2 regions of the Pseudomonas sp. LB3P93 genome follow, and region 1 is predicted to be linked to the other one. Evidence: riboswitches for the same ligand, from Rfam matches in the RefSeq annotation. Region 1 holds a riboswitch; the other holds the start of a gene.
The links. Region 1 has a riboswitch for cobalamin ahead of ACYZT8_RS13375 (CbtB domain-containing protein). Riboswitches for the same ligand answer to the same signal wherever they lie in the genome.
Positions count from the first base shown of each region.

Region 1 (4,409 bases):
CAGCGAAATCAGAATCACCTTGGCGTGGCGCAGCACTTCGTCGACATACAGGTCGACCGACGCATGATTCTGCACCTGCATCGGGTTGGCCAGGCGCACGCTTGGGTAATCGTCCGGCAACTGCTGCGCCGCTTCGGCGAGCAGCGCCAGGCTTGAGTCACCGCTGCACAGGATCACCAGCTCGGCGGGGGTTTGTCCAAGGTCGGCAATGTTGTCATCCGACACGAAACCGCCGGGCTGGGTCCTGAGCAGGTGCATGGCTTAAGCGCTGAGTGCAGCGCGCAATTGCGCTTCGAGCAGAGCGGCGTCCAGTTCCTGGCCGATCAGCACCAAACGTGTGGTACGCGCTTCATCGGCGCCCCACTGACGGTCGAAATGCTTGTCGAAACGCGTGCCCACGCCCTGGATCAGCAGGCGCATCGGTTTGTTCGGGATCGCCGCGAAACCTTTGACCCGAAGGATGCCGTGCTGGACCACCAATTGGGTCAGCGCGTCCAGCAGCAGGCTTTCGTCGGCTTGCGGCAGCTCGATGGAGATCGAATCGAAGGCGTCGTGATCGTGATCGTCCTCGCCTTCGTGGTGGTGATCGTGATGGCTGTGACGGCTGTCGATGTGTTCTTCGGAACCGGCACCGAGGCCGATCAGCACGTCCAGTGGCACGCGGCCGCTGCTGGCTTCGATGACTTTTACCGCTGGCGGCAGCTCTTCGGCGACTTCCAGGCGTACGCGGGCCAGGTCTTCAGGGCTGATCAAGTCGGCCTTGTTGAGGATCACCAGGTCGGCGCTCGCCAGTTGGTCGGCGAACAGTTCGTGCAGCGGCGATTCGTGGTCCAGGTTCGGGTCGAGTTTGCGCTGGGCATCGACCTGATCCGGGAACGCGGCGAAGGTGCCGGCAGCAACGGCCGGGCTGTCGACCACGGTGATGACCGCGTCAACGGTGCAGGCGCTGCGGATTTCCGGCCACTGGAAGGCTTGAACCAAAGGCTTTGGCAGGGCCAGGCCCGAGGTTTCGATCAGGATGTGGTCGAGGTCGCCGCGACGGGCGACGAGTTCGCGCATCACCGGAAAGAATTCTTCCTGGACGGTGCAGCACAGGCAGCCGTTGGCCAGCTCGTAGACGCGGCCGTTGGCTTCTTCTTCAGTGCAGCCGATGGAGCACTGCTTGAGGATTTCGCCGTCGATGCCCAGTTCGCCAAACTCATTGACGATCACCGCGATGCGGCGGCCCTGAGCGTTGTCGAGCATGTGCCGCAGCAAGGTGGTTTTGCCGGAGCCGAGGAAGCCGGTAACGATGGTGACGGGGAGTTTGGCCAGTGTTTTCATCGGATGCCCTTTGGCAAGGTGGCGGGCATACGGGACGACAATCGCTGCGACGGGCGCGCGCGGAAGAGTTCGCCACCGGATCACCCCGCCCGGTTGTAGTGAGAATCTGTGTCGAGGCAGGTCTCCTGGCTGACGGTGTGCCAATGGCAGACTGGCATTCGCTGCGCCTTCCCGCGAACCCGTTGGACTGGGTTTGCAGTGGCGTGGCAGCGAACATCACCGTTCACAGTTGCGGGGGCAGCCGCGGCATCGACCGCGTTCCCTTCTTAGCTTCGGCAAATGCCGAAGAACCTCGAAAGCGCAAGGCTACGCATCGTCTTGGGGCGGGTCAATGTCTCGTGAGGCCTCACGCCCCCTTGTGGCGAGGGAGCTTGCTCCCGCTCGGTGGCGAAGCCGTCGCAAAACCTGCTTGCGAGCTATGCCTGAAGGAATGCCAGGGGTCGCTTCGCAACCCAGCGGGAGCAAGCTCCCTCGCCACAGGTATTGGGTGTCAACTGAGAACCCATGCCAATTGACGCCAAACCCCCGCCCATGCTCTCCTACACGCCTTGTTACGGGTGCCCTTCACAGGGTGAAACGGGAAACCGGTGAATCATGTGCTTTACTCAAAGCCATGTCAGTCCGGTGCTGCCCCCGCAACGGTAAGCGAGCGAAGCGTCAGATCCACTGTGCCAGCAGTTCGGCATGGGAAGGTGATGCTTGCAGGTTCAGGCGCAAGCCTTGGCCCCTCGTGAGCCCGGAGACCGGCCCGCAACACAAAGTGACCGTTACGATCACTGAATAACAAACCCGCGGTGGGCGGGCGCTGTTGAACCTCTGCGTGCCCGACTCGCAGGGGTCTTCCATGCGCTCTATTCACCCGCTGACAGACCAGAGGGAAGCGCCATGTCGATCATCAGTAGCACCGGCCACAGCACCGCCAGCACCACCACGACCCTGACCCAACGCCTGACCGCTGCCGTTTGCGCATCGATCCTGGGCGCGTGCCTGGTGTATTTCGCCGGTTTCTCGCACATCGAAGCGGTCCACAACGCTGCGCACGATACCCGTCACAGCTCCGCCTTTCCGTGCCATTGAGACCTGCCGACATGATCAAGCGTATTGCGCAAACTGCAGGTTTCACCGGGCTGCTGGCCGCCCTGTTGCTGACCCTGCTGCAAAGCTTCTGGGTCGCTCCGCTGATTCTGCAGGCCGAAACCTACGAAAAATCCGAGCCGGCCGCTGTTGAAGTTCATGAACACGCCGCGGGTGTCGCCGCTCACACTCACGATGCCGAAGCCTGGGAACCGGAAGATGGCTGGCAGCGCGTGTTGTCGACCACGGGCGGCAACCTGGTGGTAGCCGTCGGTTTCGCCCTGATGCTCGCCGGTCTCTACACCCTGCGTGCACCGACCAAAACCTCGCAGGGCTTGCTCTGGGGCCTGGCCGGTTACGCAACCTTCGTGCTGGCGCCGACCCTCGGCCTGCCGCCTGAACTGCCGGGCACAGCCGCGGCCGATCTGGCGCAACGGCAACTCTGGTGGATCTGCACGGCCGCTTCAACGGCTGTCGGCATTGCGCTGATCGTGTTCAGCCGTCACTGGCTGATGAAGATCCTGGGCGTGGCGATTCTCGCTGCTCCGCATGTGATCGGCGCGCCGCAACCGGAAGTGCACTCGATGCTGGCTCCGGAAGCTCTGGAAGCGCAGTTCAAAATCGCTTCGCAGCTGACCAACGTCGCGTTCTGGCTGGCCCTGGGCCTGATCAGCGCGTGGTTGTTCCGCCGCAAAAACGACGGCCAATACCACGCATGACGGATGCCAGCACAGCGCCGACTTTAGTCGTCGGCCTGGGCTGCCAGCGCGGCTGCCCCGCCAGCACGCTGCGGGCGTTGCTCGATCAGGCATTACAGGCGCATAAAATCGGACTTCACCAGATCAAGGCCCTGGCCAGCATCGACCTGAAGCGTGATGAGCCAGGCCTGGTCGAACTCGCCGCACAACTTGGGTTAGAAGTGATGTATTTCAGCAGTGAGCAACTGCAAGGTTACAAAGCGCAACTCAGCCATCATTCGGACATCGCGTTCGAACGCACCGGCTGCTACGGCGTGGCGGAAAGTGCCGCCCTGGCCTTGGCCGAACAGCTGGCCCAGGCACCGGCGAAACTGCTGATTTGCCGACAAAAATACGCCCAGGCCACCCTGGCATTGGCCTGCGTTGCGTAAGATCCCCGATAATCCCCGCCTTCGATCATGAGCAATCTTCATCTGAAGCCTTGCCCACGCCCTTTTTCTGACAGACTCTTTTTTCAAAGGAACGGACGATGACCGTCTACTTCATTGGCGCAGGTCCCGGCGACCCGGAACTGATCACCGTCAAAGGCCAACGGCTGATTCGCAGTTGCCCGGTGATCATCTATGCCGGCTCTTTAGTGCCCGCCGCCGTGCTGGAAGGCCATTGTGCCGAACAGGTGGTCAACAGCGCCGAATTGCATCTGGAGCAGATCATCGAACTGTTCAAAACCGCCCATGCCAACGGCCAGGACGTGGCGAGGGTGCATTCGGGTGATCCGAGTCTTTACGGGGCGATTGGTGAGCAGATTCGTTATCTGCGCGAACTCGGGATTGCGTTTGAAATCATTCCCGGGGTCACGGCCACTGCCGCGTGTGCGGCACTTTTGGGGGCGGAGCTGACGTTGCCCGACATTTCCCAGAGCGTGATTCTGACCCGTTATGCCGACAAAACCGTGATGCCGGCCGGTGAAGAGCTGGGCAGCCTGGCGCAGCACGGGGCGACCATGGCGATTCATTTGGGGGTCAATCATCTGGAGAAAATCCTCGCCGAACTGCTGCCACATTACGGCGCGGACTGCCCGATCGCGGTGATTCACCGGGCGACGTGGCCGGATCAGGATTGGGTGGTGGGGACGATTGCAGACATTGCCGAAAAGGTGGCAGCGAAGGGTTTTCGGCGCACGGCGTTGATTTTGGTGGGTCGGGTGTTGGGCAGTGATCAGTTCAGCGAATCATCGCTGTATCGCGCCGGGCATGCGCATTTGTATCGACCCTAAAGCACCTGTGGCGAGGGAGCTTGCTCCCGCCGGACCGC
Region 1 covers NZ_CM142713.1:2,946,046-2,950,454, reverse strand. The annotation lists gene cobN (cobaltochelatase subunit CobN) at 1-258, opposite strand, end outside; gene cobW (cobalamin biosynthesis protein CobW) at 262-1,323, opposite strand; cobalamin riboswitch at 1,422-1,633, opposite strand; cobalamin riboswitch at 1,862-2,089, shown strand; gene ACYZT8_RS13375 (CbtB domain-containing protein) at 2,209-2,400, shown strand; gene ACYZT8_RS13370 (CbtA family protein) at 2,412-3,116, shown strand; gene ACYZT8_RS13365 (cobalamin biosynthesis protein) at 3,113-3,526, shown strand; gene cobM (precorrin-4 C(11)-methyltransferase) at 3,625-4,371, shown strand.

Region 2 (4,409 bases), 1.0 Mb from region 1:
ATCGCATCGATCTGCGTCTGGCGCCTGCGCTGGAAACCCTCGCAAAGCTGGATCAGCCTGGGCAGTTCGATCTGATCTTCATTGATGCCGACAAAGCCAATTACCCAGGCTATCTGGAGCATGCACTGCGTCTGCTGCGCGTTGGCGGACTGGCGGTGTTCGACAACACGCTGTGGAGCGGGCGGGTGCTTGAGCAAAATCCTGAGAGCACAGACACTCGAGCCATCCAGGCGCTCAATCGCGCCTTGAAGGATGATTCTCGTGTGGATCTGTCGTTGTTGCCGTTGGGGGATGGATTGACGCTCTGCCGCAAACGCTAAAACGCGGTCCTTGTGGGAGCGGGCTTGCCCGCGATTGCGGTGGATCAGGCAGCATCGATGTTGAATGTGCCGACCTCATCGCGGGCAAGCCCGCTCCCACAGGTTAGGTGTGTGTTGCAGTTACTTCGCGGTCGACACCCGCCACACCTTGTTCCCCACATCATCGGCCACCAGCAAGCCTCCCTGCTGATCAATCACCACGCCCACAGGCCGGCCCATGGCTTTCTCATCCGCATTGAGGAAACCCGTGAGCACATCAATCGGTTGCCCGGTCGGCTTACCGCCCGCGAACGGGACGAAAATCACTTTATAACCACTGTGCGGCTTGCGGTTCCACGAGCCGTGCTGGCCGATGAAGGCACCTTCCTTGAATTGCGCAGGAAGTGTGTTGCCCTCGGCAAACGACAGGCCCAGCGACGCGGTATGCGGGCCGACTGCGTAGTCCGGCGCAATGGCCTTGGCTACCAGATCCGGGTTTTGCGGCTCGACGCGAATATCCACGTGCTGGCCGTAATAGCTGAAGGGCCAACCGTAGAACCCGCCGTCCTTCACTGAAGTGATGTAGTCCGGCACGAGATCGCTACCGATTTCGTCACGTTCATTGACCGCCGTCCACAGTGCGCCGGTCTGAGGTTCCCAGGCCAGGCCGTTTGGATTGCGAATCCCCGAGGCGAAGATCCGGTGATTACCGGTAGCACGATCCACTTCCCAGATCGCCGCGCGACCTTCTTCCTGATCCAGGCCGTTTTCGCCGACGTTGCTGTTGGAGCCGACCGTGACGTACAGCTTGCTGCCGTCCTTGCTGGCGATAACGTTTTTGGTCCAGTGGTGATTCAGCGTACCACCCGGCAGGTCGACCACCTTGATCGGCGGCGACTTGATCGCCGTGTTGCCGTTTTCATAGTGAAAGCGCAGCAGACGATCGGTGTCGGCGACGTACAGGTCATTGCCGACCAGGGTCATGCCGAACGGCGAGTTGAGGTTTTCCAGGAACACCGTGCGGGTTTCGGCGATGCCGTCGTGGTCCTTGTCCCGCAGCAGCGTGATGCGGTTCGGGCTGGGGACGCCGGCACCGGCACGCCCCATGACCTTGCCCATGACCCAGTCGCGAATGCCTTTGCCGTCATCGGGTTTCGGTGGCGCGTTGGTTTCGGCCACCAGCACGTCGCCGTTGGGCAGCACGTAAAGCCAGCGCGGGTGATCGAGCCCTTCGGCAAATGCCGCCACTTGAGTCCCTGCCGCGGCGACGGGTTTCTTACCTTCAGGCCAGCCGATCGCCGGGGCGATGTTCACCGTCGGGATCAGGGTTTTATTCGGTTCTGGCAGCTTGGGCGACGGGCCTGTGCCGTCCGAGACTTGCAGGCTGGAGGTTTCACCACAGGCGGCGAGCCCTCCGGCGAGCGCGATGATGAAAACGAGCTGGGGTTTGCGCATTACTGATCTTCCCTATGAATGCATTGACGTAATCATAGAGAAGAGTAGACGTTCGATGGTTCAACCCGTCAGCCGCGGGCTTCCTTGAGCAGGACAGCGATGCCGGGATGGTAGTTGCCGGCTTCATTGCGCAGCTTGCGGTAGGCGTACGGGAAATACCAGGCTACGGCGCAGCTGGGTTCCTTTTGCAGGTCGTCGAGCATGTCCTGGAGTTCTTCCGGTGTAGCACTCTGCTGAGCTTTTTGCGGCGCAACGAACAGGCAACCGAGTTTCAGGTCGCTGGCGTAGCTGATCCGCTTGGCCTCGCTGGTGATCTCCTGCAGTGCCTGAGTCAGGTTCAGGCTATTGACCCGCGGCCAGCGTTGAGTGGCTTGAAGGTAGGCGCGTTGTTCGGCGGTGGCTTCAGGAGTGGCGATAAGCAGGTCGGCGCGACCGTTGCGTTCACCTTCTTCGTTCTGCTTGCGCGTCGGCGCTTGTTGCAGCGTGACCATTTCCGCCATCCAGGCCGCGGCGGAGAGCAGGCCGAGATTGGCTTTTTCGTCGTACCAGTAAGGGGTATCGTTATCGCCGCGCACGACGTTGTAGCGGTCGATACAGTCAAACCAGCGTTCCAGCACCGGCCGCAGGAATTCCAGCTTCGGATTGCTGATGATCATGCCTTGCATGTTGCTTACCCTTGTAATTGTGATGTTGGGTTGTGGCGCGTTGATATCACTGCTGACAGTGTGGTGCAAGTCGGGTGTCAGAAAATTAATCGGCGGCAGTATATCGCTCGCCCGCGCTTTGTCTTCAATTGACGCTCCACCCCCAACCCTCTAACCTTCGCGGCTTGTTTCAGGTGCTCTGTGGCGGTGGCCGACAGAGTGAAACAGGGAAGCCGGTGAGTGACTACCTTCAAGCGACGAAGTGTCATGATCCCGGCGCTGCCCCCGCAACGGTAAATGAGTGAAGACTGCGCCTTGAGCCACTGTGTCGACGACATGGGAAGGCGCGCAGTCCGGCGCAAGCCGCTCATGAGCCCGGAGACCGGCCTGATTCATCCAACGGCATCACGGTGGGCGATGCCAGGCTTCTTGCCGTCTATTCTTGTGCCTGCCCGCCGTTATCCAGCCTCAACGGAGAGCTCCCCATGACTGATTCCCCCGATCGTGACGAACGCCATCTGGCGCGCATGCAGCGCAAAAAAGCCGTGATCGACGAACGCATCGCCAACTCGCCGAATGAGTGCGGCCTGCTGCTGGTGCTGACCGGCAATGGCAAAGGCAAGAGCAGCTCGGCCTTCGGCATGCTCGCCCGGTCCATGGGCCATGGCATGCAGTGCGGCGTGGTGCAGTTCATCAAGGGCCGCAACAGCACCGGCGAAGAGCTGTTCTTCCGCCGCTTTCCGGAGCAGGTGCGTTTTCATGTGATGGGCGAGGGCTTCACCTGGGAAACCCAGGACCGCCAGCGTGACATCGCCGCCGCCGAAGCTGCCTGGGAAGTGTCCCGTGAATTGCTGCGCGATCCGTCGATCGGTCTGGTGGTGCTGGATGAGTTGAACATTGCCCTCAAGCACGGTTATCTCGACCTCGATCAAGTGCTCACTGACTTGCAGGCGCGTCCGCCGATGCAACACGTGGTGGTCACCGGTCGCGGCGCCAAGCCGGAGATGATCGAGCTGGCCGATACGGTCACCGAAATGGGTGTGATCAAGCACGCGTTCCAGGCCGGGATCAAAGCGCAAAAAGGCGTCGAGCTGTGAATCAGCCACGTCATTGCCCGGCGGTGCTGATCGCCGCGCCGGCCTCCGGTCAGGGCAAGACCACCGTCACCGCCGCGCTGGCCCGTTTGCATCGCAATCAGGGGCGCAAGGTTCGCGTGTTCAAGTGCGGCCCGGACTTTCTCGACCCGATGATTCTCGAGCGCGCCAGCGGTGCGCCGGTGTATCAACTGGACATGTGGATGGTCGGCGAACAGGAAAGTCGTCGACTGTTGTGGGAAGCCGCCGGTGAAGCAGATTTGATCCTCATCGAAGGCGTCATGGGGCTGTTCGACGGCACGCCGTCCAGCGCCGACCTGGCGCGGCACTTCGGTGTGCCGGTGCTCGGTGTGATCGACGGCACGGCCATGGCGCAGACGTTTGGTGCGCTGGCGTTGGGGTTGGCGAAGTATCAGCCGGACTTGCCGTTTGCCGGTGTGCTGGCCAACCGTGTGGGCACGTTGCGTCATGCGCAATTGCTCGAAGGCAGCCTGACCGAAGGTTTGCGCTGGTACGGCGCGTTGTCGCGCGAGACCGGAATCGAATTGCCGAGTCGTCATCTCGGTCTGGTCCAGGCCAGCGAGTTGAACGATCTCGACCTGCGCCTCGATGCGGCGGCCGAATCGCTGGCCAGCAGTTGCGATGTGACGCTGCCGCCCGCCGTGGAATTCGCGGCGCCTGAAACGATTGTCGCTGAACCGCTATTGAAAGGCGTGCGAATCGCGGTGGCCCGTGATGAAGCGTTCGCCTTCACCTACGGCGCGAGCCTGGATTTGCTGCAAGCGATGGGCGCCGAACTGCTGTTCTTCTCGCCGATCCGCGAAGCTGATTTGCCGGAGGCTGACAGCCTTTATCTGCCAGGCGGTTATCCAGAATTGCACCATGTGGCGCTGTCACAGAACACCTCGATGCTGAAT
Region 2 covers NZ_CM142713.1:1,910,815-1,915,223, forward strand. The annotation lists gene ACYZT8_RS08510 (O-methyltransferase) at 1-320, shown strand, start outside; gene ACYZT8_RS08515 (PQQ-dependent sugar dehydrogenase) at 441-1,754, opposite strand; gene ACYZT8_RS08520 (hypothetical protein) at 1,823-2,419, opposite strand; cobalamin riboswitch at 2,574-2,803, shown strand; gene cobO (cob(I)yrinic acid a,c-diamide adenosyltransferase) at 2,884-3,495, shown strand; gene ACYZT8_RS08530 (cobyrinate a,c-diamide synthase) at 3,492-4,409, shown strand, end outside.
Region 2: linked by a shared signal. The riboswitch ahead of cobO (cob(I)yrinic acid a,c-diamide adenosyltransferase) and the one ahead of ACYZT8_RS13375 (CbtB domain-containing protein) in region 1 are both predicted to bind cobalamin.